3 regions of the Pseudarthrobacter sp. AG30 genome follow, and region 3 is predicted to be linked to each of the others. Evidence: riboswitches for the same ligand, from Rfam matches in the RefSeq annotation. Region 3 holds a riboswitch; each other region holds the start of a gene.
The links. Region 3 has a riboswitch for cyclic di-AMP ahead of DC347_RS03955 (LysM peptidoglycan-binding domain-containing protein). Riboswitches for the same ligand answer to the same signal wherever they lie in the genome.
Positions count from the first base shown of each region.

Region 1 (10,115 bases), on a different contig from region 3:
CACTCTTGATTCATGACGCTCACCGACTCCACTTCAGGAACCCTGCCGGACGCCGCGGTGGCGCCGGTGGGCATTCCATCACGGGGGCGCGCCGGACGGCGCGCCCCCGTGGACACCCGCACCACCGCGCCGGTCCTCGACGTAACCATCCCGGTCTTCAACGAGGAACGCGACCTGGAGGAATGCCTCCGCAGGCTTCACGCCCACTTGCTCGATTCCTTTCCGCACGCGTTCCGGATCACCGTGGCGGACAACGCCAGCACGGACGGCACCTTGAAAATCGCCGAACGCCTGGCCCGGGAGTTCCCCGAACTCGCAGTGGTCCACCTCGACGAAAAGGGCCGCGGAAATGCACTGCGCAAGGTGTGGCTGGCCTCGCCGTCGCCGGTCCTGGCCTACATGGACGTGGACCTCTCCACCGACCTTGCGGCCCTGGCACCACTGTTGGCGCCGCTGATCTCCGGCCATTCGGACCTTGCCATCGGCACGAGGCTGACACGCAACTCCCGCGTAGTCCGCGGACCCAAGCGGGAATTCATCTCGCGCGGCTACAACCTGATGCTGCACTCCTTCATGGGTGCCCGGTTCAGTGACGCACAGTGCGGGTTCAAGGCGATCCGCGCAGACGTGGCCCAACAGATCCTTCCGTACACCGTGGACAACTCCTGGTTCTTTGACACCGAGCTCCTGGTCCTGGCGGAGCGGTGCGGCCTGCGCGTCCATGAGGTTCCCGTGGACTGGATCGACGATCCTGATTCAAGCGTTGACGTGCTCCGGACGGCGCTGGCGGACGTCCGGGGCATGGCACGGCTCACCCGCGACCTGCTCTACGGCCGCATCCCGGTTCCGGAGCTGCGGGCAGCCCTGGCGCGGGGGCCGCTGCCCGCCTCGTCCCGGGCGGCCGAGCAAACGCGCGGCGGCAGCCTGTTTGGCCAGTTGGTGCGCTTCGCCGCCATCGGTGCGGCGTCGACCCTGGCCTACCTGGCGATCTTCGTATTCTGCCGCGGCTTCATGGATCCCCAACTTGCCAACTTCCTGGCCCTGCTGATCACGGCGGTCGCCAACACGGGAGCCAACCGGCGCTTCACGTTCGGCATCCAGGGTGGCAACCCGGTCCGGCACCACTTTGAGGGGCTGATCGTGTTCGGCATCGGCCTGCTGCTCACCTCGGGTGCGCTGGCACTGGTGCACAGGACGACGACGCCGGACCGGTGGGCGGAAATCCTCACCGTCGTGGCGGCGAACCTCGCCGCCACCGCCGTGCGGTTCCTGCTGTTCCGGCTCTGGGTCTTCCGGGAGCGGGCGCCGCGTACAGCACCCTCCACGCGCCCCGTTCCATGGACAGGCCCTGGACCGGCAACACCATCCGCCGGAACCCCCGCAGCTTCGTCCGCCGACGACACGACCGCCACCGCCTCCACAGAAACGGCAGCATCATGACCTCCACCTTTTCACCGGCAGGCGCCGGATCGACCACCGAATCAACCGACGGTCCACAGCACCCGTCAGGTGCCGCGGCTTCCTCTGCCGGCCCCGCACGCACCGGACCGCGCTGGACCCGCTACGCCTTCGGCGGCCAGCCCCGCTGGGTGCGGCCCTCGGCCGCCGGCCTCCTGGTGGCCACGGCAATCCTGTACCTCTGGAACCTGGCCGCCACCGGCTTCGGAAACTCCTTCTATGCCGCTGCCATCCAGGCGGGCACCAAGGACTGGACGGCACTCCTCTTCGGATCGCTCGACGCCGGAAACGCCATCACCGTGGACAAGCCGCCCGCCGCGCTCTGGATCCCGGCCCTGGCGGGCCGTATCTTCGGCTTCTCGTCACTGAGCATGCTGGTGCCCGAAGCGCTCATGGGAGTGGCCGCCGTCGGCTTCCTGTACCTCGCTGTGAAGCGGGTTTCCGGTCCGGTGGCAGGCCTCCTTGCCGGCGGCGCCCTCGCACTGACGCCCGTGGCGGCGCTGATGTTCAAATTCAACAACCCGGACGCCATGCTCACCCTCTGCCTGGTGCTGGCGGCGTACTTCACCACCCGGGCCATCGAACGGGCCGGATGGAAGTGGCTGGTGGCGGCGGGGGCCGTGATAGGCCTGGCGTTCCTCAGCAAGATGCTGCAAGGCTTCCTGGTGGTTCCCGCGCTTGGACTTGCCTACCTGTGGGCTGCCCCCACACCGCTGGGACGCCGGCTGGTCCACCTGCTCGGCGCGCTGGGCGGAATCGTCGTGGTGGCCGGCAGCTACGTTGCCCTTTTCCAGCTGACGCCGGCCTCCGAACGGCCGTACATGGCCGGGTCCACCACCAACAGCTTCCTGGAACTGACCTTCGGCTACAACGGCCTGGCCCGCATCACCGGTTCGGGTGAAGGAATGCCCGGAGGTGGAGCCGGCGGCCCGGGCGGCGGTGCGGCTGGCGGCTTCGGCGGCGGAAATGCGGGATTCGGCGGCGCGGCCGGCCTGCTGCGGATGTTCGGGACCAGCTTCGGCGGCGAGGTGTCCTGGCTGCTGCCCGCCGCGCTGGTGCTGCTGGTGGCAGGCTTGTGGTTCACCCGCCGCGAAGCGCGCACGTCCCGGAGCCGCGCGGCCCTGATCCTGTGGGGCGGCTGGCTTCTGGTCACGGCTGGCGTCTTCAGCTTCATGAGCGGCATCGTCCACCCCTACTACTCAGTGGCACTGGCCCCGGCCATCGCCGCGCTGGTGGGCATCGGCTCGGTCGAACTCTGGCGCGGCCGCGCGTACTGGCCGGCACGGACAACTCTGGCCGTCGTGGTCCTGGGCACCTCCATCTGGTCCTCGGTGCTGCTGGGCCGCGACACGTCCTGGCTGCCGTGGTTGCGCATCGCCACCATCGTCCTCGGTGTCCTCGCGGCGGCCGCCATCCTCCTCCGCCTTGACGGCAAGGGCGCTGCGGGACGGTTCCGGCGCTCCGGGACGGCCGCCGTCGTCGTCCTCTCCTTGCTGGCCGGGGGCCTTGGAACGGCTGCCTGGACCTTGGCCACCGCCGCGTCCGCCCATTCGGGATCCATCCCGACGTCGGGGCCCGCAGGTTCGTCGGCGGGCGGTTTCGGCAACAGGGCTGCCGGCTTCCGGGACGACGCCGCGCTCCGTGGCGACCGGACCGACGGAACGGATGCGGCAGCCGGTGCCGGCGGTTTTGATCCCGCGAACGGAGCCGGCGGCGTCAAAGGCGCCCCCGGAGCCGGCGGGGCGGGTGGTCCCGGCGAAGGCACCGCCGATGCAGCCGTGACCGCACTGCTCACCGGCACCACCACGAAGTGGTCGGCGATTGTCTCCGGGGCCAGCCAGGCCGCCAGCCTGGAACTGGCCACGAACACCAGCGTCATTGCCCTGGGCGGCTGGAACGGCGGCGACCCCTATCCCACGCTCGCCGAGTTCCAGGCCATGGTGGCCAGGGGTGAGATCAGCTACTTCATCGAAGGCGGCATGGGCGGCGGCATGGGCGGCCGGGGCGGCAACTCCGAGGTGGCCGCCTGGGTGCAAGCCAACTTCCAGGCCCAAACCGTGGGTAACTCCACGGTGTACCAACTCACCAAGTAGGACCCCATGGCCAGCTCTAACTCCACTCCGGTGCAGGCTCCCTCCGCTCCCGCTGCCCCCGGCCCTGCTGCCTCCAGCCCTGCTGCCGCGGCCGGCGTGCGGCGGGAGCCCCCGGCCCTCCGGCACCGCCTGGAACTGGCAGCCGTGCTGGCAGCTACCGCCGTGCTCTACCTGTGGAACCTCGGGACATCGGGCTGGGCCAACGCTTTCTACTCCGCCGCTGCCCAGGCCGGATCGCAGGACTGGGCGGCCTGGTTCTTCGGTTCCTCGGACGCCGCCAACTCCATCACGGTGGACAAGCCACCGGCGTCCCTGTGGATCATGGGGTTGTCGGTCCGGATTTTCGGCCTGAGCTCCTGGAGCATCCTGGTTCCCGAAGCCCTGATGGGAGTCGGCACCGCCTGGCTGCTGTACCTGGCCGTCCGGCGGGCCGCGGCACCGGCCACCGGTGACCCGCGCCTCGCCCACCGGGCAGGGCTGCTGGCCGCCGCTGCGCTGGCACTGACGCCCGTGGCCACGCTGATGTTCCGGTTCAACAACCCGGACGCCCTGCTGGTGCTGCTCATGACCGCCGCCGCCTATGCGGTGCTCCGCTCCGTGCAGGAGGACAGGCTGCGCTGGCTCCTGCTGGCAGGGGTTCTCCTGGGCTTCGGGTTCCTTGCCAAGCAGCTGCAGGTCCTGCTGGTGGTTCCCGGGTTTGCCCTCGCCTACCTGGTCGCGGCGCCCGCCAGGCTGGGCCGGCGGCTGCTGCACCTGCTCGCCACCGGTGCCGCGATGCTTGCCGCGGCCGGCTGGTGGCTGGCCGTCGTGGAGCTCATCCCGGCTGCGGACCGTCCGTTCATTGGTGGTTCGCAGGACAATTCCATCCTGGAACTGACCCTCGGCTATAACGGCCTGGGCCGGCTCACAGGCGACGAGACAGGGAGCGTGGGCGGCGCCAACGGCTGGGGCGTTCCCGGGCTGCTGCGGATGTTCAACAGCGAATTTGGCGGCCAGATCGCGTGGCTGCTGCCCTCCGCACTGATCCTTGCTGCCGGCCTGCTGTGGGTGGGACGCCGGGCGCCGCGGACTGACGCCGTCCGGGCGTCGGTGCTCGTCTGGGGTTCCTGGGTCCTGGTGACCGGCCTGGTCTTCAGCTTCATGGCGGGCATCATCCACCCCTACTATGCGGTGGCATTGGCGCCGGGGATCGCAGCCCTGGCCGGCCTGGGGCCGGCCCTTCTCTGGCAGCACCGGCGGCAGGCCGCCGCGGCGGTCTTCCTGGCCGCCGCAGTGGCCGCGGCAGCCCTGATGGCATTCACCCTGCTGGGAACCACATCCGCCTACGGCCCGTGGCCGCGCTGGGTGGTGCTGGCGGCAGGCCTTGCGGCCGCAGCAGGAACAGGGTTGAACAGGTTCATCCGCCTGCGCTCCGTGCAACGGACGACGACGGCGCTCGCCATTGCGGCATCGCTCGCCGGCCCGCTGGCCTTCTCCATGTCGACGGCGGCGACGGCGCACAGCGGGGCCATTGTCAGCGCCGGACCGGCGACGTCGTTCGGCGGCCCGGGCGGGTTCGGCGGAAACCGGACCGGCGGGTTTGGCGCGGGCGGCACGTCCCGGCAGTTCAACGGCCAGGCTGGACAAGGCCAGGCCGGACAAGGCCAGGGTGCCGGCCAGGGCGGGGCAGCAGGCCAGGGCGGGGCAGCGCAGGGCGGTCCGGGTGCCACCGGTGGCCGCGCCGGCGGGATGGGCGGCCTCCTGGGTGCGCCCACGCCGTCGGCCGGGCTCGTGGCCGCATTGAAGGACGGTGCCTCAAACTACACCTGGGCAGCGGCAGTAGTCGGTTCGAACAATGCCGCAGGTTACCAACTGGCCACGGAACTGCCGGTGATGGCCGTGGGCGGCTTCAACGGCACCGACCCCTCCCCCACGCTGGAACAGTTCCAAGCGCTGGTCTCCCAAGGCCGGATCCACTACTTCATTGCCGGCGGGACCATGATGTCCAGCAGCGGCTCTGACGTCTCCACCCGGATTGCACAGTGGGTGGAGTCCACGTTCCCGGCGCAAAACATTGGCGGGACCACGGTCTATATCCTGGCGGGATAAACCGGCGCCGGGGATCCGCCTGCAGCAAATCGACGCGCCATAATTCGTGACTTCCGTTACCCAAATGTGACTAATGCGCAATCTTCCTGTACCGTCGATTGGGTGCGGTCCCCGTTCGGGCCGCATATCCCGGGTTGACGCCAAGCTCTGCCGCTTCCCGGATTCCGCTTGAGCAACGGCAGAGGCGGGGGACCCACCGTCCCGGGCAATGATTGCCCTTGGGGTTAAGCCAGCACGTGTTTTTTCCGTGCGGCCGGATGCCCTCATCCGAACCCGACAGCTAACTCCGCAGGTGTGAGAGGCGATCAATCATGTCTAAATCCATGGCAAAACCATGCCTGCAAACCAAGGCAAAACATCGGGCCAAACCCCAGCCCGCCAAAAAGACCACCGTGGGCCGGCGTGTTGCGGTCCTCGCTGCATCATGCGCGGTGCTGGTTGGCGTTGGCGCGGCAGGCCAGGCGACCAACAACATGACCCAGGCGTCGTCCACCGGGTCAAGCGCTTCCACGTCGGCGGCGGATGCCCAGATGAGCATCGAGAAGAGCGAAATCCGTTCCAACCCGGCCGCTAATCCTGCTCCTTCCGCCATCAGCGTGGCACCGCAGGCCGCGGAGCCGGCCCCCGCGCCCGCTCCCGCCGCCCCGCCGGCTGAAGCACCCGCACCTGCGCCGGCCCCCGCGCCTGAGCCTGCTCCCGCCGTCGCGGTTAACGATCCCGCGGGCGCCCAGGCCTACGCCGCCAGCCAGCTGTCCTCCTTTGGCTGGGGACCGGACCAGATGCAGTGCCTGCAGACGCTGTGGACCAAGGAATCCGATTGGACCACCACCGCCACCAACGCCAGCAGCGGCGCGTACGGCATCGTCCAGTCGCTGCCGGCGGAGAAGATGGCCAGCGCAGGCGCCGACTACCTGACCAACTACCGCACGCAGATCAACTGGGGCCTGGACTACATCAAGAAGAGCTACGCCTCGCCCTGCGGTGCGTTGAACTTCCACCTGGCACACAACTGGTACTAGGCACCACCTGCACCGGGCGCAACGCAAACCGCGGGCCGCATCATGTCGATGCGGCCCGCGGTTTGCGTTAACCGGCGCCCTGGACGTCGCCCGGCCCGGCATTCCGCCAGGGGATGTACTGGACAGACCACTTGTTGCCGTCCGGATCGGCGAAGTACAGGAAGTGGCCCCACTGCTGCACATCCACGTCGCTGACGTCCACGCCGTTGCCCTTGAGCTGGCGGTGGGCAGCCTCGATGTCGCTGACCACCAGCTGGAGGTTGGATCCTGTGCCGGGCGGAGCGTCGGTCAGCCCTTCGCCGATGCAGATGGAGCAGGCGGAGCCGGGTGGCGTCAACTGCACGAAGCGGATCGACTCCGACGGGCGTTCGTCGTAGTCGGCGTTGAAGCCAACCTTGTTGACGTAGAAATCCTTGGCGCGGTCCACATCGGATACAGGGACAAAGACAAGTTCAAGTTTCCAGTCCATCCGCACAGGCTAGCGGCGGGAACGGTTTTGAAAAAGGGTGGAACCTACCCGGCGATCCCGTACAGGCGGTCGCCGGCGTCGCCGAGGCCGGGAACAATGTAGGACTTCTCGTTGAGCTTCTCGTCGATGGAGGCCAGGACGATGTGCACGTTTGCGTCGCCCAGTTCCTCCTCCAGCTTGGCCAGGCCCTCCGGGGCTGCCAGCAGGCAGATGCAGGTGACGTCGGAGGCGCCGCGCTTGAAGAGGAACTTGATGGCCTCACGCAGGGTTCCGCCGGTGGCCAGCATCGGGTCCAGGACGAAGACCTGGCGGCCGGTGAGGTCCTCGGGGAGGCGCTCGGCATACGTGATGATGTCCAGGGTTTCCTCGTCCCGGGCCATGCCCAGGAAGCCCACCTCGGCGGTGGGCACCAGCTTGGTCATGCCTTCCAGCATGCCCAGGCCGGCCCGCAGGATGGGAACTACCAGCGGCGTGGGCTTGGTGAACGCGGTGCCGACCGTGGTGCTGACGGGCGTTTGGATGGTGACGGGCTCGGTGCGGACCTCCCGCGTGGCCTCATAGGCCAGGAGGGTCACCAGCTCCTCCGTCAGCTGGCGGAAGACCGGCGACGGCGTGTTTTTGTCCCGCAGGACGGTGAGCTTGTGGGCGACCAGGGGGTGGTCAACAACGAGAGTGCGCATCCCCTAAAACTATCATCCGGCGCTGCCTTTGCCGGGTCCGTAGTGTTCGCCGTCGTGCAGCTCCTCGGCCACCACGTCCCGGACGATGGGACGGTCGAACGACGGCGCCGCACCCACGTGTTCCCGCCTGCGGACAATGTGGAACAGCCGGTGGGCCATAATCACCACACCCACCCAGGTGAGCCCCAGCAGCCAGCCCGCCATGACATCCGTGAGCCAGTGGTGGCCCAGGAAAACCCTGCTCAAACCCATGGCGATGATGAACACCGCGCCCGCCGTGATGGCCAGGACCCGGACGCGCATGGCGTGGAACTGGAGGCAGATCAGGTACACCACCAGGCTGATCACCACGGTGGTGTTCAGGGTGTGCCCGCTCGGGAACGACGGGGAATCCTCATACGGCGGAACGGCGTCTGCGTGATCCGGGCGCGTGCGTCCCACCAGCTTCTTGCCGAAGGTGGTGGCGGTAATGGACACGGCAGCGGCTCCGCCGATCAGGACCAGCGGACGCCAGTTGCGGCTGAGGAAGGTCAGCCACGCGGTGAGGATGCTGGCCAGGATGGGCATTCCGATGCCACCGCCGATATTGGTGAACCCGGTAACGAACGCGTCGAGCCCGGGGCTGCGGAGGCTCTCGGACAGGGCCAGCGCCGGCTTGTCCAGGTTGGCCAGCCCGGCGGAGTCCACCACGTCGTCATACACCTCGGCGCCCAGCAGGGCGAGGGAGACGATGACAACACCGCCCACGAGGATGGTGAGGACCAGCGCCGCGTAGGGTTTGAACCAGGTCCCCAAGCGGTCCCGAAGCGTATCCATGGTGCCTCCCGGCATCGGTAAGTAACCTGAGTATCCCCGAAACTATCATTGAGCCATGCCGTTGCCCGAAAAGAAACACGACGCCTGGATGGGCCTTGCCCTCGCGGAGGCGCACCGCGCCCTCGCCACGGAGGACGTGCCCATCGGCGCGGTGGTCATTGGGCCCGACGGCAGGGTGCTGGGTTCCGGCCGGAACCAGCGGGAGGAGCTGGGTGACCCAACAGCCCATGCCGAGGTGGTGGCCATCCGGGAAGCTGCCGCACGGTTGCAGGAACGGGCCAGGCTCGACGGCGGCCAGGGCGACGGCTGGCGGCTCTCCGACTGCACGTTGGTGGTCACCCTGGAACCCTGCGCCATGTGCGCGGGCGCGATCGTCCTGGCCAGGATCCCCCGGGTGGTTTTCGGGGCGTGGGACGAGAAAGCCGGTGCCGCAGGATCCGTGTTCGACATCCTGCGCGAACGACGGCTCAACCATTGGGTTGAGGTGTACCCGGGCGTCCGCGAGGAAGAGTGCGCCCGGTTGCTGCGCGAGTTCTTCGCGGCGCACCGCAGCAGCCTTTAGCGCGTCCGGAGGCGGGCATCTTTACCGCGGCCGGCTTCGGACAGTCCGCGGCCCGTTTCAGGCAGTCCGCGGCGGGTTTCAGGCAGGCCGCGGCTGCCCGTTCCCTCGGTCGCCCGCTGCCACTACGGCCAGCAGGCCCTGGGCCGTGCTGCTCCAGCCGGGGAGGTCCCTCCGCGCCTCGGCTGCGGCTGCGCGCCAGCCCTCGCGGACCCGTGCGTCCCCGAGCCACCGCCGCAGGACCGCAGCCAGCCGGCCGGGACTCTCCTGGCCCCCGACGGGCAGGGGAACCGCTGCCCCCGGAAGTCTTGGCCCGCCGTCGGACGTTTCCAGTCCGGCGAGGGTAAGCGCCTCCACCGCGCCCGTGCCTGCCCTGACCAGCGCTGGGATGCCGCGGGCCAAGCTCTCGGTGACGGCCATCCCAAACGCTTCCGTCCGTGACACCAGCAACGTCAGGTCGGTCCGGGCCCACTGTGCTTCCAGCGGCTCGCCGGTGAGTTCGCCGGTCAGCCACACCCGCTCCTGCAGACCGTTCCCGGCAACCGCAGCCTGGACTGCCTGCGCATACACCGGATCGGCCCGGTCCGACCCCACGAACGATGCAGTCCAGTCAAGATCCCTGATCCGGCCCAGGGCCTCGACCGTGAGCAGCTGGTCCTTGTTGGGCAGGAGCGCCGCAACGACCGCCAGGTGGGGCGGCGTGGAACCGGCCGCCAAAGGTGCCGGCTCCACGCCGGGGAGTACAACCCGCGCTTGCGGGAGCCCCCGTTTGCGGAGCACGTTTGCCGCCGACGTGCTGGTGCAGATGACCCCGGTTGCGGCGCGCAAAGCCCTGGCTTCGCGTTCAAGGGCCTGCGTGCCTGCATCTTCCGGCACGGGCATATGCACCAGGACCCATGTTTGCCGGCCGGCTTTCGCAGCGAATTCCAGTTC
Region 1 covers NZ_QEHL01000004.1:86,638-96,752, forward strand. The annotation lists gene DC347_RS05900 (bifunctional glycosyltransferase family 2/GtrA family protein) at 13-1,440, shown strand; gene DC347_RS05905 (glycosyltransferase family 39 protein) at 1,437-3,551, shown strand; gene DC347_RS05910 (glycosyltransferase family 39 protein) at 3,558-5,639, shown strand; cyclic di-AMP (ydaO/yuaA leader) riboswitch at 5,785-5,947, shown strand; gene DC347_RS05915 (hypothetical protein) at 5,951-6,658, shown strand; gene DC347_RS05920 (glyoxalase superfamily protein) at 6,726-7,127, opposite strand; gene upp (uracil phosphoribosyltransferase) at 7,172-7,807, opposite strand; gene DC347_RS05930 (phosphatase PAP2 family protein) at 7,820-8,623, opposite strand; gene tadA (tRNA adenosine(34) deaminase TadA) at 8,679-9,185, shown strand; gene DC347_RS05940 (glycosyltransferase family 4 protein) at 9,264-10,115, opposite strand, start outside.
Region 1: linked by a shared signal. The riboswitch ahead of DC347_RS05915 (hypothetical protein) and the one ahead of DC347_RS03955 (LysM peptidoglycan-binding domain-containing protein) in region 3 are both predicted to bind cyclic di-AMP.

Region 2 (10,115 bases), on a different contig from region 3:
CGGTCCAGGAACATCAGCAACGACGCCGCCGCGAGGCACCAGAGTGATTCGTAGAGGAAGGTCGGCTGGAAGTAGCCGATGATGTCGGGGCTGCCGTCGGGTCCGGTCAGCGCCTGCCCGGTGGCCTGGTTCATGGCATGGATCTGGAGTTTCCAGGGCAGGTCGGTGGCCTGGCCGTAGAGTTCGTTGTTGAACCAGTTGCCCCAGCGTCCCAGCCCCTGGGCGATCAGCAGTCCCGGGGCAGCGGCATCCACGAACGCGGTGAAGGGGACCCCGGCGCGGCGGGCGCCGATCGCGGCGCCGACGAGTCCAAGAGCGACCGCTCCCCAGATCCCCAGGCCCCCTTCCCAGATCCTGAGCGCACCCCAAGGGTCTTTTCCTGGAGCGAAGTAGAGCTGGTTGTCGGTGATGACGTGGTAAAGTCTTCCGCCGACAATGCCGAACGGTACCGCCCAGGCCACGATGTCCAGGGTCTGGGCCGTGCTGCCGCCCCGGGCCCGCAGCCGCCGTGCGGTGAGCCACACCCCGAAGACTATGCCCGCCAGGATCGCCAGGGCATAGAAGCGTACCGTCAACGGCCCGAGTTGGAAGGCACTGACGGTAGGGGAGGGGAAGAACAGTTCTGTCGCGACAGGGGTGTTCATGGCCGGGTCCCTTATTTGATGTAGGAGAAGACGGCCATCATGCCGCGTTCGGCATGGTAGGCGTTGTGGCAGTGGGTGAGCCACTGGCCCGGGTTGTCGGCGTCGAAGATCACCGTCACGGTCTGTTTGGGCCGGACAATGACAGTGTCTTTGCGTGCCCCGCCGCCGGAGACCTGGAACGTATGCCCGTGCAGATGCATCGGGTGCCACATGTCGGTGTCGTTGATGAAATTCACTTCAACCCGTTCACCTGCCTTGATATCGAAGGTGTTACCGTACGGGTTGTTCATGTCGAAGCGTTTGCCATTGATGCCCCAGTCGTAGTTCATCATGCTGCCGGTGAGGTGAACGTCATGGGTCCGGTCCGGGGTTTTGTCCGCCAGCGCGACTTTAGGATCGGCTTTCAGCTGGCCCCCGTCCACCACCGTACCTTCCAGTTTGTTCGGGAGTACGGCGGGCAGGGGCTTCCTGCCGGTGCCGGTGCTGATGAACCCGAGTGCCTGGCCGGTCTTGCCCTCGGCCAGCGCCATGACGGGGGTATAGCCGTCCCTGACGGTGAGGAGCGCATCGATGCGTTCGCCCATACCGAGGACCACGGCGTCAACGTCCTGGTGTTTAACCGGGAACCCGTCGGTGTGGGTGAGGGTGATTTTCTGTCCCGGGATCCCTACCCTGTAGGCGGTGTCCCCGGCGGCGTTGATGATCCTCAGCCGGATGACCTCCCCTGCTTTCGCGCTCAGGATCTCGGCCTGGTCCGGTGCCTTTGAGTTGAACAGGTGGAACGGGTAGCGGACGTCCCCGGCGTCACCGCCCAAAAAGTCGCTGCGGGAGCCCATCAGCATATGGCTCAAGCCCGATGATCCTTGCGAGGGGGAGGAAGTCGATCCCATGGATCCGTGGTCCATTCCGGGCATGGACCCGGACATGGGCATGCCGCCGGAGAGCTCCTTCACGACTTCGTCCGGGGTGCCGGTGATGCCGTCGAGCCAGTCATCGAGCATGATGACCCAGTCGCGGTCGTAGACAAGTTCCTCGGCCGGGTCTTCGATGACCAGGGCACCGTACAGGGCGCGTTCGCGCTGCATCTCCACGTGGGAGTGGTACCAGTAGGTGCCGGGGTGGGCGAGCCGGAAATCGTAGGTGAACGTGCCCCCTCCGACCACGGGGTCCTGGGTCAGGCCCGCGACCCCGTCCATGTCATTGCGCAGGGCGAGTCCGTGCCAGTGGATGCTGGTGGCGTCTTTGAGGTCGTTGACGAGATTCACGCTCAGGCGGTCCCCGGCCTTGGCACGGATGGCTGGTCCGGCCAGTGCGCCGTTGTACCCCCAGGTGGTGATTGTCTTGGTTGCCACCGCGGCAGTGAGCGCAGCCGCTTGCAGGGGTTGGGTGACGGTGTTCCCGGAAGAGGGGCGCACGGCTTCACGTTCGGCGACGGCTGGGTCGGTGGCCGTCATGCGTTGCGCCGTCGTGGTGCTGGGTTTAGTGCTGGCAGTGCATGCGGCCAGGGCTGCGGCCGCGGCGGTGGCGACCGATAGGCCCAGGAAGCGGCGCCGGTCCAGATGGTGATTCATAGCGACTCCTTGCTAAAGCGGTGCTTGCGGCCCCGCCTGTGTCAGATGGGGGTGAGGAAGGTCCCGGAGAGGTTTTGCAGCTGGTAGATCCAGCGAACCCAGACTCCAGTGACCATGAGGATGCCCAGAATGATGAGCAGGGCGGCGCCGGCGGTGTTGACGGCCCGGATGTGTTGACGGACGAAGGTCAGTGCGTTGCTGACCCAGCCCAGTCCCAGTGCGGTGAGGGCAAAGGGAATGCCCAGGCCCAGGCAGTAGGCAAAGGCCAGCAGCGCGCCGCGCCCGGCGCTGCCGGTGGTGACGCTGAGCGACAGGACAGCACTCAGGGTCGGTCCCATGCAGGGGGTCCAGCCGAGCCCGAAGACGACGCCGAGCAGCGGGGCCCCGGCCAGGCCGGTCCGTCGGCCGAGGCTGATTTTACGGGTCTGTTGCAGCCACGGCATCAGCCCCAGGAGCGCCAGCCCCATCAGAATCACTACAATGCCCATGCCGCGCATGAGTGCGTCCTGCCAGCGCAGCAGCCAGGAGCCAATCGCACCGAATGCCGCGCCGTAGAGGGTGAAGACCGCCGCGAATCCGAGCACGAATAGCCCCACGCCTGCCAGGACGCGGCGGCGGTTTTTCGGTTGCGTGGGGTCGGTCAGTCCGGAAACGAAACCGAGGTAACCCGGGACCAGCGGCAGGATGCAGGGGGAGAGGAAAGATACCAGGCCCGCGGTCATCGCCAGCGGGATGGCGATCAGCAGCGCACCGGAGGTAACGGTGGAAGCAAAAAACCCGCCGATATCCATCAGCGTCAGGCGGCGTCAGCAGGGCGGAAGGTTGCCCCGCCGTCCGTGGATACGACGAGCCCGCTCATCGTGGCGGCCCAGATCCACGGGGTGCCCCCGGATCCCTCGGAAGCGGCGACGGCCTGGACACTGCCGTCAATCTTTCCGGTGCTCCTCCAGCTAAGGCCCCCGTCAACGGAGAGATAAACGCTGCCGTCCGGGGCGACCCCGGCCGCTTCCGCGGCGCTGGCGAAAGCGGCGAACTGAATCACCGGTGCCCCATGGATCATGGTCCACGTGGTCCCGGCGTCGGAGGACCGTCGGAGACCCTCGGGAGTCGTTGCCAGCACGGTGTCGCTGTAGGGGTTGCCGGCCAGGACGGCCGGGGCGAACCCGGCAGACGATGTCTTCCACGTCGAGTCATCCGTGCTGGTGCGCATGGTCCCGTCAAAGCCGACAATTCCGGACTTGGTCGTGGTCAGCGCATGGAAGTCCGACTCCCCTTGCCGGGAGACCTGTGCCCAGGTCTTTCCCCCGTCACTGCTCTTGAGTAGTCCCAGAGGGTTGGGCATTGTTGAGTCTTTGCCTGGATGGCCGGAGGCGTAAAACACGCCCTCGTCCATGGCCGCCGTGAAACCCATCAAGTCGATGCTGGGTCCGATTTTGACACCCGTGTTTTTAGAGATGTCGAAGAGCCCTTCATGGGTCGCCAGCAGTATCTGCCCGGTTTCGGAGTTCACGCTCAGCCCGTGAACGTGGGAGCTGGGCCGCCCTGCTGCAGCCGGGGACGCGGCATCGGGCGCGCTGGCTGTGCCAGGGGAACAGGCTGACAGGGTCAACAGCAGGGCGCCGGCGGCGGCGAGGGCAGCGGCAGGCCGGCGATGGCGTGAAAAGTGTAGGGGCACGGGAAACTCCAAAGGACGGACCGGCCAACCGGGCGGACCAGGGTAACCGGGAAGGGTGACAGGGGAGGTGCCGGCCCCCCAGGGGGAAGAGAGCCGGCACCCGTTGGGGCGCTGACTACAGAGTGGCCAGCAGGTCCTTCATTTCCTGGATCTCGGCTTCCTGGGAGCTGACGATGTCCTTGCTGAGCTGTACCGCATCAGTGTTCTTGCCATCCGTGGTTTCGGTCCTGGCCATCATGACGGCACCTTCATGGTGGGCGATCATCTGGGTAAGGAACAGCTTGGCGGCCTCGGCGCCCTGGGCGGCTTCGAGCTTGGCCGTGTCATCGGCGCCCATCATCCCCTCCATGCTGTGCGCTGAAGCCGTACCGGTGGGCATGGCTGTGGGCTGGCCCCAGCTTTGAAGCCACCCGGTCATCTTGTCGATTTCCGGGCCCTGGGCTGCCTTGACCTTGGCGGCCAGGTCAGTTACGGCGGCAGGGATACCCTGCTTCTTGAGCATCATGTCGCTCATGGCCACGGCCTGGGTGTGGTGCGGGATCATCATCTGCGCGAACATCGTGTCCGCATCATTGAAGGCAGCCGCAGCCGCCGCTGAGCTTGCGGGGGCGGCGGTGGATGACATCCCGGAGCTTCCGTGGTTCATCCCGGACATGCCGCCGCTCTCAGAGCCGCCAGATCCCGACCCGGTCGAGCAGCCGGCCAGGGCGATGGCCGCGGCGATGGCGGCAGCAGAAAGTGTCAAAGTTTTTTTCATCAAAATCAGGGTCCTCAAAGTATCAGCGGCGCAAGTGCGCCCGTGGGCTGGCATGCAGCGGACCGTGCGGGGTCCGGCTTGTTTCATGCGGGCCGATGGCTGGAGTATGCGCCGGTGAAAGGCACGGCGCAGAGGAGTGATTTACGTCCGGCTGATACAGAGATCACCGGGGGAGGCGCTGGCCGGTGAGTAGGCATACGTGCTGCCGAGCACGGCGGCTGCACCAAAATCGGGCAGCTCATAGGGCGCTGGCCCAGGCAAGGGGGCGGAGAGAGTCGTGGTTCCCGGGGCCAGGACACAGGCCCCTCCACCGGCTGACATCTTGGTGCACGGCCCTGCAGGGGCACAGGAAGAGGAGGAGGAGGAGGAACCCGTGGCCGCCGGATCACTGGAAGCCACGCCTGCTGACATCCCGATAGCCTGGGTATGGCTGGCCGGCGTGGTTTGCAGCTGCATCGTCCCCCTCAAGCCTGACATTGACATGGCGGGGCCTGAGGGCATGTCGTGGGCGCCGATCATCACATGCATGCCGAAAATGCCAAAAATGATGGCCAGTGCCGCAGTCAGGAACCCGGCCCGCAGGAAGAAGGCGGTGAGACGACGACGGTGTACTGCGGTCACGACACTTCCTCCTTTTCGGTACAGGTTCTTTCAATACAAGGGTAACCGGCAGGGTGTTCCTGCAGGTCTCCTACTGGTCAACGCGCCCGGGCGGCATTCCGTTTCACCGTCCCTCACGGCAGCGGAGTGCTCCGGATTATCTGTGACGCCTGGTTTCAGGCGCTAAGGCCGCCCTCGCCCGCGGGCCAGCGGGCTGTATACGCTGGCCGTGGGACCTCTCCTGGGAAGCGCAAGGCCCCGGAGGATGGGCGCCGGAGAAATGCGGATGTTACCTGCTGGCCAAGGTGTACCCCGCGGCCGTCACAGCCTCCCGCATCGCTGCCGCGTCAGCCATACCTCGCACCCGCAGGCGGGAGCGGCCGCCAGGGACGAGGTCAACGGAGGCAGATTCCACCCCATCAAGGGCAGAGACTGCCTTCTCGACCGTCTGCACGCAATGCCCGCAGGTCAAGCCGTCCACAGCGAATTCAACGGTACCGGTACCGTTGGCTGCGGTGGGGGCAAGGGCGGCTTCAGCCGAGCAGCAGCTGCACCCCGACGCCGCGGCAAGCGGCAGCTGGGTACGGATTTCAGTTTCACACATGTCAGTTTCCATTCCTTGACGAAGGACCAATGGGCGCTGGGATTGAACGGCTGTGAAAGCCAGACGCTGGGCGCCGGCCGGGACATACCACTTCACTGACAACAACAGAAACTATACCGGGAGGGGGTATTGGGCAGAAGTAGATATAGCTGTGATCTACGTCTCCTGTTATTCAAATGTGACAACTGATGCCGGAGTGAAGTACGGTCTAAGTCGTGCCGGTTTCTCCGAATGCGGCACTCTCGAGCAGACTTGCCTAACTCTGCCGCTGCCCGGGATCCGTTCGCAACTTTCGTCCGGCAGAGACGGGGAAACCAACAGCGACCTGCTTCGGGCAGGTCTTGGGGTGAAGTCGCGCCTGGTGCCATGCGTGTACCGGCCGGCCGGGTGTCTCCCATCCGAATCCGACAGCTAACCTCGCAGGCAGTGGGAGAGGCCTTTTCATGCCCATGCGCAAAAGTCATGGCCGCCATCGTGCGGTCCCTGTCCAGACCAGTGCCCTTGGGGTCCTGTCCAAATCTGTTGCCGGCAACGCCGGTGTCGCAGGCCGCCAGGCAGCTGTTATTGCGGCTGCTTCCGGCCTTGTCCTGACCAGCGGTATTGCCGCGCAGGCAGCCGAGGCCCCACCCCAGCGTGATGCGGAGCCGGCCTCGACGTTGGAAGTTGCGGGCCAGGTCCAGGCGCCGCTCACCGCGGACTCCACGGTCCAGATCTCTTACGAACGTCCCGCGGTAGAGACCACCCCTGCCCCGGTGGTGGAGGCACCCAAGCCGGTCGTGGCGGAGACCCCCAAAGCGTCGACGGCACCTGCCCCGGCCGCGAAACCGAAGGCGCAGATTACCGTCGCTCCGGCCGCTGCAGCCCCGGTCGCGGCACCGGCAGCCGGGGGCATCAACGCTATTATGGTTTCCTCCGCCTACGCCCAGATCGGCATGATCCAGGACTGCACGCGGCTGGTGGAAAACGCCCTTAACGCCGCAGGGATCCCGGTGGGAGACCTTGGCCCGATGCAGTTCATGAACTACGGCACGGTGGTGACCGATCCTCAGCCCGGTGACATGGTCATGCAGCCCGGCCACGTCGGGATCTACGTCGGCAACGGTCAGGTCCTCAGTTCGGGCCTGAACGGCAAGAACGAAACGGCCGTGCACCCGCTGACGTGGATGACTTCCAAGGGCGCCGTCACCTTCGTCCGCGCTGGCAAATAAACCACTGAAGGCCGGCGATTCACTGCCTTGGGGGCAGTGAATCGCCGGCCTTCAGCATCCCGTGGCATAGCGGGAATCACTGTAATGGTCAGGTGCCGGCCCGAGGTTGGCTGGCAGGCTGGTCCCGGAGGACGGCGTGTGACTCAGGGTATATCCGACCCGCTCAGGCGGTGTCTTGAAAATGACTTGTCCGCACCATTCTCCGGGCACGGCCTGCCCGCGCGGATGACCTGATCAGAAGACTGTCCACCAGTTGGGTGTGACCCGTTACAGATGCATCTCCAAGCGACCCAGGCAGGCTCCTGTCACCTAACCGGGTTAATGAGAAGAGGAGAGCACACTATGGCGATCATCGCAGAGGAATTCGAGTTCGTCGTCGGAGTCGACACCCACGCCCGCACCCACACATTCACAGCCGTTCACTGCGCAATCGGTGCCGTGGTCGACACCGCGGTGTTCCCAGCCACCTCCGCGGGAATGGACTGAGCTATCACCTGGATCCGGCGCCGCACCGGCGGGGAACGAGTACTCGCAGCGGTCGAAGGCACATCCTCCTATGGCGCCCAACTCACTCAAGCACTGCTGGCGGTCGGCATCGACGTGGGCGAAGTCAGGCCACCGGCACGCTCGTCACGGGCCCTGACCGGCAAGTCCGATCCCATCGACGCCGAAGCCGCTGCCCGCTCCGTCCTTGGACGTCCCCGCGAGCAAGTCATGGAACCACGCGCGGCCGGAACCCGGGCAGCGATCAGGATCCTGTTGGCCTCCCGGTCCCTGCTGGATCACCAACCGACAGCCAACCGCAACGCCCTCACAGCCCTACTCCGCGGCACCGACCTCGGAATCGACGCCCGGTCATCCCTGCGTGATGCTCAGATCAGCACCATCGCAGCCTGGCGCAGCTCCAACGTCGTGGACCCCATGCTTCGAATTGCACGTGCCGAAGCCACACGCCTGGCATCGGCCGTCAAAGACCTCACGATCCAGCTCGCCGCAAATCACAAGGCCTTGGCCCAGCTCACCGAAGAACTGGCTCCAGGACTCCAAACCACACCCGGAGTCGGTCCCGTAACAGGGGCGATCATCATTTGCGCCTACTCCCATCACGGCCGGATCCGTTCAGAGGCGGCCTTTGCCGCCCTAGGCGGCGTTGCGCCACGCCCTGCGTCCTCCGGTCACACCACCAGACACCGGCTCAACCGCTCCGGCGACCGCCAACTCAACCGCGCCTTCGACGTCATCGTCCGCACCCGAATGAGCTTCGACACCGCAACCAAGGACTACGTCGCCCGCAGCCGGGCAACAGGCAAATCAAACCGTGAGATCCGCCGGAACCTCAAACGCTACGTCTGCCGCTCCATCTTCCGCCAACTCCAAACCACCATGGCTTGACAGAACCCATAGAAGAGTCATTTTGTGCGGCTGCCGAAGCGGCGCAGCCGCAGCGAGTTGCTGACCACCAGGACCGAGCTGGCGGCCATCGCAGCGCCGGCGATCATCGGATTCAGCAGCCCCAGCGCGGCGACCGGGATGCCGACGGCGTTGTAGAAGAACGCCCAGAACAGGTTGGTCTTGATCGTGGCCAGCGTCCGGCGCGACAGCTCGATGGCCTCCGCGACCTGGCCCAGGTCGCTTCCCATGACCGTCAAATCAGCCGCAGCGATGGCGACGTCCGTGCCGCTGCCCATGGCGATGCCCAGATCCGCCTGGGCCAGGGCTGCGGCGTCATTGACACCGTCCCCGGCCATGGCCACTGTCGCCCCGGACTTCTGCAGTCGGCCCACGGCCTCAACCTTGCCTTCGGGCAGGACCCCCGCCAGGACATCCTGGGCCGGGATGCCCACCTGGGCGGCCACGGCTAACGCCGCCGAAGCGTTGTCACCGGTCAGGAGAACAGGACGGAGCCCCAGCTCCTTCAACCGGGCGATCGCGGCGGCAGAGCCGGGTTTGACCGTGTCGGTGAGGCTGACCAGACCGGCAGCTTCCCCATCGACACCCACCCAGATCACTGTCGCGCCAGAATCCTCCAGCGCCCGCAGCAACTGCCCCCCACCGGCGGGGCCATCAATACCGTTCTCCTGCAGCCAGCCGGCACGCCCCACGACGACGGCGCGGCCGTTCACCGTCCCGCGCACGCCCCCGCCGGGTGCGCTGTCAAAGCCCGCCACTGCTGGAAGCGGCCCATCCCTTCTTGCTGCCCGCACGATGGCGTGCGCAACGGGATGTTCACTGGCCGCCTCCACGGCCCCGGCCAGGACGAGCAGCTCATCCTCGCTGGTCCCGCCCAGGGCCTGGACAGCTGAGACGGACAGCTTGCCGCTAGTGACCGTTCCGGTCTTATCCAGCACGATGGTATCCACGGTCCTGGTGTCTTCCAGAACCTGCGGTCCTTTGATCAGGATGCCCAGTTGGGCGCCGCGGCCCGTTCCGGTCAGCAGCGCCGTGGGGGTGGCAAGACCCAGCGCGCACGGGCAGGCAATCACCAGTACGGCCACCGCGGCCGTGAAGGCCGCTTGCGGATCACCGGTGCTGAGAAGCCATCCTGCGAAGGTGGTGGCGGAGACACCAAGGACCACCGGAACAAAGACCGCGCTGATGCGGTCCGCCAGCCGGGCGATTGCCGCCTTCCCGCTTTGGGCCTGGCTGACGAGTTTGCCCATTTGGGCGAGGGTGGTCTCACTGCCCACACGGGTGGCTTTGACCAGCAGACGGCCGTTGGCGTTGATCGTCGCTCCGATCACCGTGTCGTCCACGCCGACTTCGACCGGCAGTGATTCGCCCGTGATGAGGGAGGTGTCCACCGCGCTCTGGCCCTCGACGACGAATCCGTCGGTCGGGATCTTTTCCCCGGGGCGGACGAGGAAGACATCGCCGGGGACGAGTAGATCGACAGGGACCTGGGACTCTGTCCCGTCCCGGACCACCGTGGCTTCCTTTGCTCCGAGGTTCAGCAGTGCGCGCAGGGCATTGCCTGCCCGCTGCTTGGCGTTGGCTTCCAGATACCGGCCCAGCAGCAGGAAGGTTGTCACCACGGCTGCGACTTCGAAGTACAGGGC
Region 2 covers NZ_QEHL01000014.1:33,264-43,378, reverse strand. The annotation lists gene lgt (prolipoprotein diacylglyceryl transferase) at 1-644, opposite strand, end outside; gene DC347_RS13240 (multicopper oxidase family protein) at 656-2,215, opposite strand; gene DC347_RS13235 (cytochrome c biogenesis CcdA family protein) at 2,257-3,006, opposite strand; gene DC347_RS13230 (F510_1955 family glycosylhydrolase) at 3,012-3,890, opposite strand; gene DC347_RS13225 (DUF305 domain-containing protein) at 4,006-4,647, opposite strand; gene DC347_RS13220 (hypothetical protein) at 4,789-5,268, opposite strand; gene DC347_RS13215 (heavy-metal-associated domain-containing protein) at 5,537-5,851, opposite strand; cyclic di-AMP (ydaO/yuaA leader) riboswitch at 6,095-6,291, shown strand; gene DC347_RS13210 (NlpC/P60 family protein) at 6,295-7,059, shown strand; partial or broken gene DC347_RS13205 (IS110 family transposase) at 7,402-8,451, shown strand; gene DC347_RS13200 (cation-translocating P-type ATPase) at 8,469-10,115, opposite strand, start outside.
Region 2: linked by a shared signal. The riboswitch ahead of DC347_RS13210 (NlpC/P60 family protein) and the one ahead of DC347_RS03955 (LysM peptidoglycan-binding domain-containing protein) in region 3 are both predicted to bind cyclic di-AMP.

Region 3 (10,115 bases):
GGCAACTTGGGGGAAAATGAACCACATCCAGTGCCCGGTCTTGTTGCCGAGCTGCAATTCGCCAAGCGCGCTTCGGTAGGTTCCCCCACTGTCTTGGGCGGCGACGAATCGTTCCAGGTCAAACGCTTCACTCATGGGCTCTCCTCTGTGGCTTGCAGGTCATTGTGTCAACTCTTTCTCCACGAGGCGTGCTGCCGTTTGGAGTTGGGATTCAGGGTCTTCGCGCCAGCGCGCCAGGACAGCCGCGGCCCGCTGGCGGTCTCGGTGGTCCAAGCCGGCCAGCAAGGGCACCAGGACGTCGGAAACCAAAGGCCCGGCCAGCTCTGCCGCCTGGGCCGAGCGGAGAAAGCCCTCCAGCCGGGTGAGGTCCGAATGCCGCAGCACCTGCACCTTTGTTTGCAGCAGGACAACGGCGGCCAGCCGGCGTTCGAAGACCGGCTGCGAGCCTGGTTTCGGCTGGCCCCACAGGGCGGAGGCCAGCATGACCGTGGTGTCATGGCCCATGTCCTTGAACTTCCGAAGGGCGTCCCGGACTGTGCCGCGGACTGCGCCGATCGAAGACCCGTAGGAGGCCAGGGCTCCGCCCAGCCGGTAGCCCACCTCGTCGGCCCGGTACCAGGCACCCTCGTTCTGAAGGGTCCGGTCGATAAATTCAGCAGCAGCCGCGACGTCGGGCACCTCGGTCACCGCCCCCGCCCCGCAGAGGCATGAAGGATACAGAATGGGGTCCAGGGCCGCGCCTCGAGCCTGCCGGCCGCGATGGGCTCGCCGCAGACCGCACAGGTTCCATAGGTGCCGTTGGCCAGCCGCTCCAGGGCTGCCTCCACCTGGTCCAGCCCGGCTGAACTCTGCTTCAACAATGCCGACGCCTGCGACAGTTCGAAGGCGATCGTGGCGCCCTCGGGATCGTGTTCGTCATCGACGTTGGAGTCCTGCCGGGCCGCGTTGGCCGCGTCGATATCAGCCCGCAGCGCCGGCAACAGGGCCAACCTCCGGGCCCGTTCCTCTTCGAGCAGCACCCTGAACCGTTCGAAATCTGGCATGCGGAAAGCCTAGCGCGCCAGTCAGTACCAGTTCAGGGCGACGGAATGGCTCCAGGCGCCGCACGGGGACCCGTAGCGGTCGCGGATGTAGCCGAGCCCCCAGTCAATCTGCGTCCGGTAACTCGTCAGCCAGTCGCTTCCGGCGCTGGCGTACTTTCCCGGCGGCAGGGCCTGGGCTATGCCATAGGCCCCGGATGAGGCATTCGTGGCCGTGGTCAGCCAGCCGGATTCCTTGGTCCACAGCTGGGACAGGCACTGGAACTGGTCGGCGCCCCAGCCGAGGGCACCCAGGCGTCCTGAGGCATAGGCCTTGGCGCCGGCAGGATCATTGACGGCACCGCCCGGGACGGAGGGAACGACGACGGGCGGCGGGCCGGGCACGGCTGGCTGCGGCGGACTGCCGGGAACCGGGTCGGCCGGCGGGGCCGGTACCGCCGCGTTGCCGGCCGGAGCCGCAGCCGCGGGTTTGGGCTGCCGGGCTGCGGCCGCGGCAGCCTGCGCCGCGGCTTCGGCCTGCCGGCGGGCCTGCTCCGCCGCAGCGGCGCGCTTGGCCTCCTGGGCCGCTTCATAGGCAGCCAGCGCCGCCTGGCCCTGGCGATACTCCCCCTCAAGTGCCGCCGTCGTTCCCTTCAGCGAGGCCAGCTGGGCGGTCAGTTCGGTGCTGTGCTGCTGTTCGTCATTTACCTGCCGGGCAAGCGCGTCCTGGGCGGAGCGGGCTGCGTCCAGTTTGGCTTTTGCTTCCCCGGACAGTCGTTCCCGCTCAGTGCGGGCCACTTTTTCCTGCTCTGCCAGGGATGCGGCAACTTTTCCGGCAGCCGCAGCTTTCTCCACCAGAGCAGCAGTCTTGTCGCCCACCAGCTGGACGAGGTTGAGCCCTTGGACGCTGTTGTTCCGCAGGGCATCAAGGGCCACGAAGAATCCGGTATTGGTCCCGCCCGTCTTGTACGCCTGGACGGCAAGCGCTCCGATTTCCTTGCGATGACGGGCCAGTTCGTCGTTGGCGCGGGCAGCCTGGGTGGACAATGAATCCAGCCTGACCGATGCCGCTTGCAGCCCGGCGTCGGCTGCGGCGTAGTCGGCCGCTGCCCGGACCGCCGTGTTACCGGCGGCTTCAGCCTGGGTCTGGAGGCCGTCCAGGAGCCCGTTGATGGTGGTGATCTCTGCCACTTTCGCTGCCTCGGAAGACTGCGCCTGCTGCACGTCAGCCCAGGACGGATACCCACCGGGAGGTGCAGGCTCGTCTGCCGTGGCAGGCAGGACCGTGGCCGCTGCCACTGCGATGGCGAGCAGTCCCCCCACCAGCGGGGACGTGGGCATGGTCACGAACAGGGGCATAGTCCCGAAGCATACCGGCGGCACGCCGGAGCGGAAAGGCGGCCGTGCCTGCTTTGTTACCCGTTTGGTCCGGTGCCGGACCGGCGGGAGCCCGGCGAGGGTGGATCGGACCCATCCAATCGCTGGTTGAATACGAGAGAAGAACCTCGCATGTTATCTAAACGTGACAATGGGAGGGTCGGCGGGTTATGGTCTTCTGGTGTCCCTCCCCAAACGGGACACTCCCATCAGTTTGCCGAGCCCTGCCGCTGATACCGGGATTCAACCGCATTCATGCTGGCAGGGACGGGGGAACCAAGTTTCCACGACCTTTCAGGTCTTGGGGTTAAGTCGGACAGCTCCTCCGCCCACCGCGGAGATATGTTCGGCCGGGTATCTCCAACCCGAACCCGACAGCTCACCCCGCAGGCATGGGAGAGGCGATCAATCGTGTCAAAGAATCTCAGCACTGCCCGCCACCGCGCGACCCCGGCCCGCTCCATTGCGCTCGAGGGACTCGCCGTGACGGCCAAATCACAGGCCCGTTCGTTTGGCCGTCCGGCCCTCGCTGTTGCCGCCGCGTCCGGCATCGCGTTCGGCGTCGGCGCCCCGGCCCATGCGGGCGTGACGGGCGCGGACACCACTGAGCAGGCCAGCGTCCAGGCCGCCGCAGCTCCTGCAACTGCTCCGGCAGCCGCGGCAGCAACCGTCCACACCGTCGTTTCCGGGGACACCCTCGGCGCGATTTCGGCCGCGTACGGAGTCAGCCTCAATGACGTCCTGGCTGCCAACGGCCTGGGATTGTCGTCCATCATCTACCCCGGTGACCAGATCCAGATCCCCGGCGCCGGCTACGTGGCAGCACCTGCCCCCGCGCCGGCAGCGGCCCCCGTCCAGGCAGCAGCCGCCACCGCACCGGCGAACACCGGCATGAACATGTCCTACGCATCAGCAACGCCGGTGGCGTCCACCACCGGCAGCGGGACCGGTGCTGCCATCCTGGCCTCCGCCTACGGCCAGGTCGGCGTGAGCCAGGACTGCACCGCCATGGTTGAAAAGGCCCTGCGCTCCGTCGGCAAGAGCGTCGGCGACCTGGCTCCCACGCAGTTCTTCCAGTACGGCAGCGTGGTCGGGAGCCCGGCACCCGGCGACCTCATCATCACCTCGGGCCACGTGGGCGTTTACGCCGGCAACGGCCAGGTTGTGAGTGGCGGCGTCAACGGCTACACCACGCAGCTGCACTCCATCAGCTGGCTCAGCGGCTACTCAGTGGTCCGCGTCGCCTAGTCTTCGCGCAGTAAAGCCTGCTCCCAACAGGAGGGTGGCAGCCGGGTCTCCGGTTGCCACCCTCCTGTTGTCGTCGGATCAGGTCCCGCAAAAGGTCGTATAGGTCCCGAATTCCGCCGGGGCACCGTCCATGTAGCGTTCCAGCCCGGCCCGCTCGGTGAAAGGATCGGTCACGGCCTGAAGCAGGCGGTGCAACGGGGCAGTGTCTCCCTCCGTGCCGGCGGCGAGGGCTTCCTCCACCAGATGGTTCCGTGGAATGTACGCCGGGTTGACGCTGTCCATCAGCCCTGCGTCGGGTTGCAGCGCCAACCACCGCTCCGACCAGGCGTCGAAGCCGGCCAAATCCATCACCATCCCGCGCACCGGGCGCAGGTCGCCGCGGGCCGCCCTGCCTAGGTTACGGAAGAACAGGGTGTAATCCACCGGGCCGTCCTTGAGAATGGCCACCACATCGTCAATAAGGCTGGACGCGGCGTCGTCGCTGGCGTTTCCAGCGGCAAGACCCAGTTTGGTTTTCATGCCGCCCGTCCACGCCGTGCTGTACTGTCCACGGAATCCACCGAGCACCTCAACCGCTGCGGCAACGGCCTTGTCCTCGTCTTCGTCAACGAGCGGCAGCATTGCCTCGGCAAGGCGGGCAAGGTTCCATTCGGCAAGGACTGGCTGGTTGGCGTAGGCGTAACGGCCACTGACATCGATGGAACTGAAGACGGCGGCGGGATCGAAGGCATCCAGAAACGCACACGGGCCGTAATCAATGGTTTCCCCTGAGATGGTCATGTTGTCCGTATTCATGACCCCGTGCACGAATCCCGCCAGCATCCACCGGGCCACCAGCCCGGCCTGGGCGGAACAGACGGACGCAAACAGTGCCAGATAGGGGTTTGGGGCGACGGCAGCGTCCGGATAGTGCCTGCTGATGGCGTGGTCAGCCAGCCGCTTGAGCAGGTCCATGTTCTCCGTGGCCCGGGCGTACTGGAAACTCCCAACCCTCAAGTGGCTGCTGGCCACCCGTGCCAGGACAGCACCGGGCAGCATGCCCTCGCGCCGGACCTGCCGCCCCGTCGCCACGACAGCGAGGGAGCGCGTAGTGGGAATACCCAGGGCGTGCATGGCCTCACTGACAACGTACTCGCGCAACATTGGCCCGACGACGGCCCGGCCGTCCCCGGCGCGGGCGAACGGGGTGCGCCCCGAGCCTTTGAGGTGGATGTCCAGCAGGCGGCCGGCGCGGTCCGTGACTTCCCCCAGCAGGAGCGCGCGTCCGTCGCCGAGCAATGGGGAGTAGCCGCCGAACTGGTGGCCCGCGTAAGCCTGCGCCACCGGGGTGGCACCGGCGGGAACGTGGTTGCCCACGAGGAGGCGCACCCCTTCGGGACTGCGGAGGTATCGCGGGTCAAGGCCCAGGCCTGCTGCAAGCTTTTCATTCAGGACCAGGAGTTCGGGGTCCGGAGCTTCCTCGGCCTGCCAGGGAACCGCAAGTTCCGCCAGTTCACGGGCGAAGCGGCCGTCGAAGGTGACCGTGGATTCAGCTGCTGCCGTCATGGGTTAACCCTATCGCCGTGGTGCCGCCCGCCCCTCCTGCACGGAGAGTTTCAGGCCCTGCCGCCGCTGGCCCCTGCATCATCCAGCCCCTTGGCATAGGCCGCCTGGCCGGCATGCTGGAGGCAGTCCCCCAGAATGCTGACAAGCCGCACCCCAAGGGTCACCGGCGGATCCCAGCGCCTGTCCACCACGCGGTCCAGGTCCTGTTCTTCCAGGCTTTCGAGGACCTTCGTGGTCTGCCGGTGGACTGCTTCACAGTACTCAAGCAGGAGCTCACCGGATGCCCGGACAGCATCCACCTGGCCGCTGGAGTGGCCATAGCCCGTGTCGCCTTCCGCCAACGGGAGGCCAAAACGCGACACGAAGCCTTCCGACGTCCAGACCTGTTCCAACTCCGAGGCGGAGGCGACCTGCGCATCCTCCACCCTCCCCAGGTGCCACACCAGCCAGGCGATGGAGTTGCCGCGGCCGGAGGGGCGGTGCTGGAGCTGTTCCTCGTCGAGCCCGTCGAGCACCTGCCGGACCAGGCCCGGGAGGCGGCCAAAGGACTCGAGGAGCAATTCTTTGGAATCCATGGATCTGGCGCCTTTCGGGTTGCCCGGTCGGGGGAACAATAAGGTTACTGAGTAAAAGTAATGCCTGTGAACAGGCGGCCCCAGTCAACACGTGCGCTTGTTTCGACTTTGAGGGGGACGCGGGGTACAAGGTAACCAAGGTGCATCATGTCGTGGGCCGGGCGTTGACCGCAAGCAAGGAGAACCGATGGAACGCAGCAATGTATCCCCGGACAGTCACGGGGCAGAACCGTCCCGGGCCCAGTCCCCCGCGGCAAGGATGTCAGCGCTCTGGGCGGATGGTTTGGGCAGGGCCAGCATCAGGGCCGTCCAGGCGCTCTCGCTGCTGGCGCTCGCCTGGGTGGCCGTGGTGGCCGCCACCCGGGTTCCGCTGGTGACCGTACCCGTTCTGGTCGCCCTGATCCTGGCGTCGGCAATGGCTCCCGCCGTGCGGTGGCTCGCCGCCCGCGGGTTCCCCCGGTCGCTGGCCGTGCTGTCATCCTTCCTGGTGATCATCGCCGTCGCGGCCGGAGTGGTGGGCGGCATCGTTGCACTGGTCCGCCAGCAGGCCCCGGTTCTGGCAGCACGGGCGGAAGCAGGGATTGGCCAACTGCAGCAATTCATCACCACGGGACCCGTCGCACTGACCGGCGCGCAAATCGACGCGGCCCGCAACGAATTCCAGAAGTTCCTTGCCGGCGGAACCCTGGGAGCCGATGCGCTGACCGGACTCAGGACCGCAGGGGAGATAGCTGCCGGCACGGTCCTGACGGCCGTCATCCTTTTCTTCTTCCTCAAGGACGGCGAGAGGATCCGGTCGTTCCTGATCGGGTTCCTTCCCGGCAACCATCAAGGAAAAGCACAGTTGGCCGCGGAACGCAGCCTCCTGGTGCTCGGCGGCTACGTCCGGGGCACCCTCATCATTGCCGCGATCGATGCGATCCTGGTGCTGGTGGGGCTGCTCATCCTTCGGGTCCCCCTGGCCGTGCCGCTGGCCGCCGTGGTCTTCCTGGGCGGGTTCATTCCGATCATCGGGGCAACCAGCGCCGGCAGCCTCGCCGTACTGGTAGCCCTGGTGGAAAACGGGCCGGTACCGGCGCTCATCGTGCTGATCATCCTGGTGGCTGCCAACCAGTTCGAACACCACATCCTGCAGCCTGTCTTCATGGGCCGGGTCCTGCGGATCCACGGGCTGGTCATCATCCTGGCGCTGACGGCCGGGGCCACCTTGGCCGGGGTGGTCGGGGCGCTGCTCGCAGTCCCGCTGGCCGCCGTCGGATGGACCATCTACAGGACGCTGTCCGGACGCGAAGCAACGGCCGGCGATCCACCGGCACCGCCGCCGGCACCTTCGGCCTAGCGGCCCTCCTGCACGCCTGCTTCGGTGACTTTAGGCCCTAGAGTGCCGGTGGGGCGGGGGCCAGTCTTGAAGGGCAGGAAGACCCTTTCACGACAAGCAGGAAGTGCGGCCATGTCATCCCAGAAACCCATCGCCGTGGGCACCAACGATTCAGCACAAAGCCAGGCCGCAGTCTTGTGGGCTGCCCGCCGTGCACACGACGCCAAGCTGCCCCTGGTGATCCTCCACGTCGTCGATGACCGGTGGATCGCCGAGCCCTACCCCTGGTTCGGGACCCTGCAGCACGCTGGCGAGGAACTCCTGAAGACCGCCGCCGCGCGCCTTGAAGGATCCGTCCCGATCACGCCCGCCACGGAAATGCTCACCGGGAGCGTGGGCGGGTCGTTGGCCAAATACTCCAAGAAGGCCTCCATGATGGTCATCGGCTCCGGGAGCGGACACCTCGGCGGCACCCTGGCCGACCGGGCGCTCCAGGTTGCCACCGCGGCGAAAGTCCCGGTCGCCGTTATCGGAACCCAGGACCTTGAGGGCAGGACGGGCGTCGTGGTGGGCGTGGATGGGTCCGCGGAATCGACCCAGGCTGTCGCGTTCGCCGCTGCCGAAGCAGACCGCAATGGCGACGAACTCACGGTCGTCTACGCCGTTAACATCCCGAATCCGGTCGTCGATGCGGGCCTGACACCCGGCGCCCTCGCTGACCTGATCGTCGATGAGGAACGCGTTGTCCTCTCCGAAACCGTCGCGGGGCTCAAGGAAGACTACCCCGACCTGACGGTGCACCAGCGCCTTGTATCGGACAAGGGCCCGGTGGACGCCCTGGTCGACGCCGCCGCAGGGGCCCGCCTCCTGGTGGTGGGCAGCCGCGGACGGGGCGCCTTCAAGCGCCTGCTCCTTGGTTCCACCGCCCATGGCGTGCTGAAGCACCTTCCTTGCCCCACCATCATTACCCGGACCCAGGCCATGAAGGACACCATCTAGCCGCAGAGCCTGCAGGTCCTCTTCCCCACCTGTCCATGACCCCACCCGGAAGGTCCGGCGCCATGAAAAAACCCGCCGCAATCATCATGCTGATCCTTGGGATCCTGCTGGCACTCCCGGGCCTTGCAGCACTGGCGGGAGGCGCCGTGGCTTCCGCAGTGGGGTCGATCCAGGGAGACGGATTCCTCACGTCCGGTACGTCACGGTTCTCGGTGAACTCCTTCGCCCTGACTTCCCCACGCGGCGACACCATGGGGCAGGAAGTGCCCGGCCGGCTTCCCTTTGACATTGGTACCCTGCGGCTGCGGGCAGAATCCGAGACGGCGGGCAAGGCGGTCTTCATTGGCATCGCACCGCAGGCCGACGTCGAAAAGTACCTGGCCGGCGTGCACCACTCCGAACTGCTCAACGTCTCCCAGCGGCCGTTCCGGGCCGATTACCGTGATGTTCCCGGGACCAGTCCTGCCACACCGCCGGCGGACCAAGGCATCTGGAGCGCCTCGGTTTCCGGCTTCGGCCAGCAGGAACTCACCTGGAACCTGGCACCGGGGGCCTGGGAAATCGTGGTGATGAACGCTGACGCCTCCTCCGGCGTGGACGTCCAACTGCAGGCGGGCTTCCACTCAGACCTCTTCCGTCCGGCGGCCACGGCCCTGCTGGTGGCCGGGATTATTGCCCTGCTGATCGGGATACCCCTGATCATTGTCGGCGCGGCTGGGCTGGGGCGGCACGCAGGACCCCCAAGGGGCGGCCCGCCGGTGGGAGCACCGGCAACCGCAGGCCCGGCGATGGCCATGGCCGGGCCAGGCCAGGCCGCCGGACCAGCAGTACCCGGCACTCCGGCGCCGTACGGGGCATTCCATGAACCACAAGCCTTCGCTCCGGTACCTGTTCCCCCCACGGGCTACCCGGCGAGGCTGGTCGGCGAACTGGATCCAGGCCTCTCCCGCTGGTTGTGGCTGGTCAAGTGGTTCCTGGCCATTCCACACTTCATCCTTCTGTTCTTCCTCTGGTTCGCCTTTGTCATCACCACGATCGTGGCAGGATTCGCCATCCTGTTCACCGGCCACTACCCGCGGGCACTGTTCGACTTCAACGTCGGCGTGATGCGCTGGAACTGGCGGGTGGCCTTCTACGCCTACGCCGCCGTCGGCACCGATCTCTACCCGCCTTTCACGCTGAGGCGCACCAACTATCCTGCCGACTTCGACGTGGACTACCCTGAGCGGCTCTCCCGCGGCCTGGTCCTGGTGAAATGGTGGCTCCTGGCCATCCCGCATCTTCTCCTCGTGGCCGCAATCGCGGGCACCACGGGCGCCGTATGGCGGTGGGAGGCAGGGAACGACATCATCGGTGGCACGTATGAACGCGGATCGGGCCTGTCCCTCCTGGGCCTGCTGGTGCTGATTGCGGCGGTCATCCTGTTGTTCACCGGCCGCTACCAGCGTCCATTGTTCGATTTCATCCTCGGCGTGGACCGCTGGATCTACAGGGTCCTGGTGTACACCTCACTGATGCGTGACGAGTACCCGCCCTTCCGGCTGGACCAAGGTGCCGGTGAGCCCGGCTTGGCCCCGGCCGCTCCCCCGGCGGGCCTTCCACCCGCCGCGGCCGGGCCGCCTCCGGCGGCCGGGCCCCAAAGCGTGGGGCCGGCGCAGTGACCTTCGCCCCTACCTCCCGGCCGCCGGGGCGAACGATGATGGGCGTGACCAGCCGGGTCCGATTGAGGAGCAGACATGAGCGTTGCCGGGGCACCGATAACCAACATCGTGGTGGGCGTCGACGGATCGGAGGCGTCCGTTGAAGCCCTCCGCCAGGCCCAGCGGATGGCCGTCCCGTTGGGCGCCAAAGTCCAGGCGGTAGCCTGCTGGGACTACCCCCAGGTGTATACCGGCTACGTGATGATGGGCGTGGAAGGCTTCGAGGAAGGCGCTAAAGCAGTCCTCGACGGCGCCGTGACGCAGGCCTTCGGCGCCGACACGCCGTCGAACGTCACCGCCACGCTGGTCCGGAGCCATCCGCGGGAGGCGCTGA
Region 3 covers NZ_QEHL01000003.1:154,192-164,306, reverse strand. The annotation lists gene DC347_RS03975 (DUF1810 domain-containing protein) at 1-135, opposite strand, end outside; gene DC347_RS03970 (DNA alkylation repair protein) at 160-687, opposite strand; gene DC347_RS03965 (TraR/DksA C4-type zinc finger protein) at 684-1,043, opposite strand; gene DC347_RS03960 (transglycosylase) at 1,065-2,378, opposite strand; cyclic di-AMP (ydaO/yuaA leader) riboswitch at 2,632-2,804, shown strand; gene DC347_RS03955 (LysM peptidoglycan-binding domain-containing protein) at 2,808-3,644, shown strand; gene DC347_RS03950 (YdiU family protein) at 3,723-5,189, opposite strand; gene DC347_RS03945 (DinB family protein) at 5,240-5,764, opposite strand; gene DC347_RS03940 (AI-2E family transporter) at 5,952-7,103, shown strand; gene DC347_RS03935 (universal stress protein) at 7,215-8,081, shown strand; gene DC347_RS03930 (DUF4389 domain-containing protein) at 8,144-9,742, shown strand; gene DC347_RS03925 (universal stress protein) at 9,818-10,115, shown strand, end outside.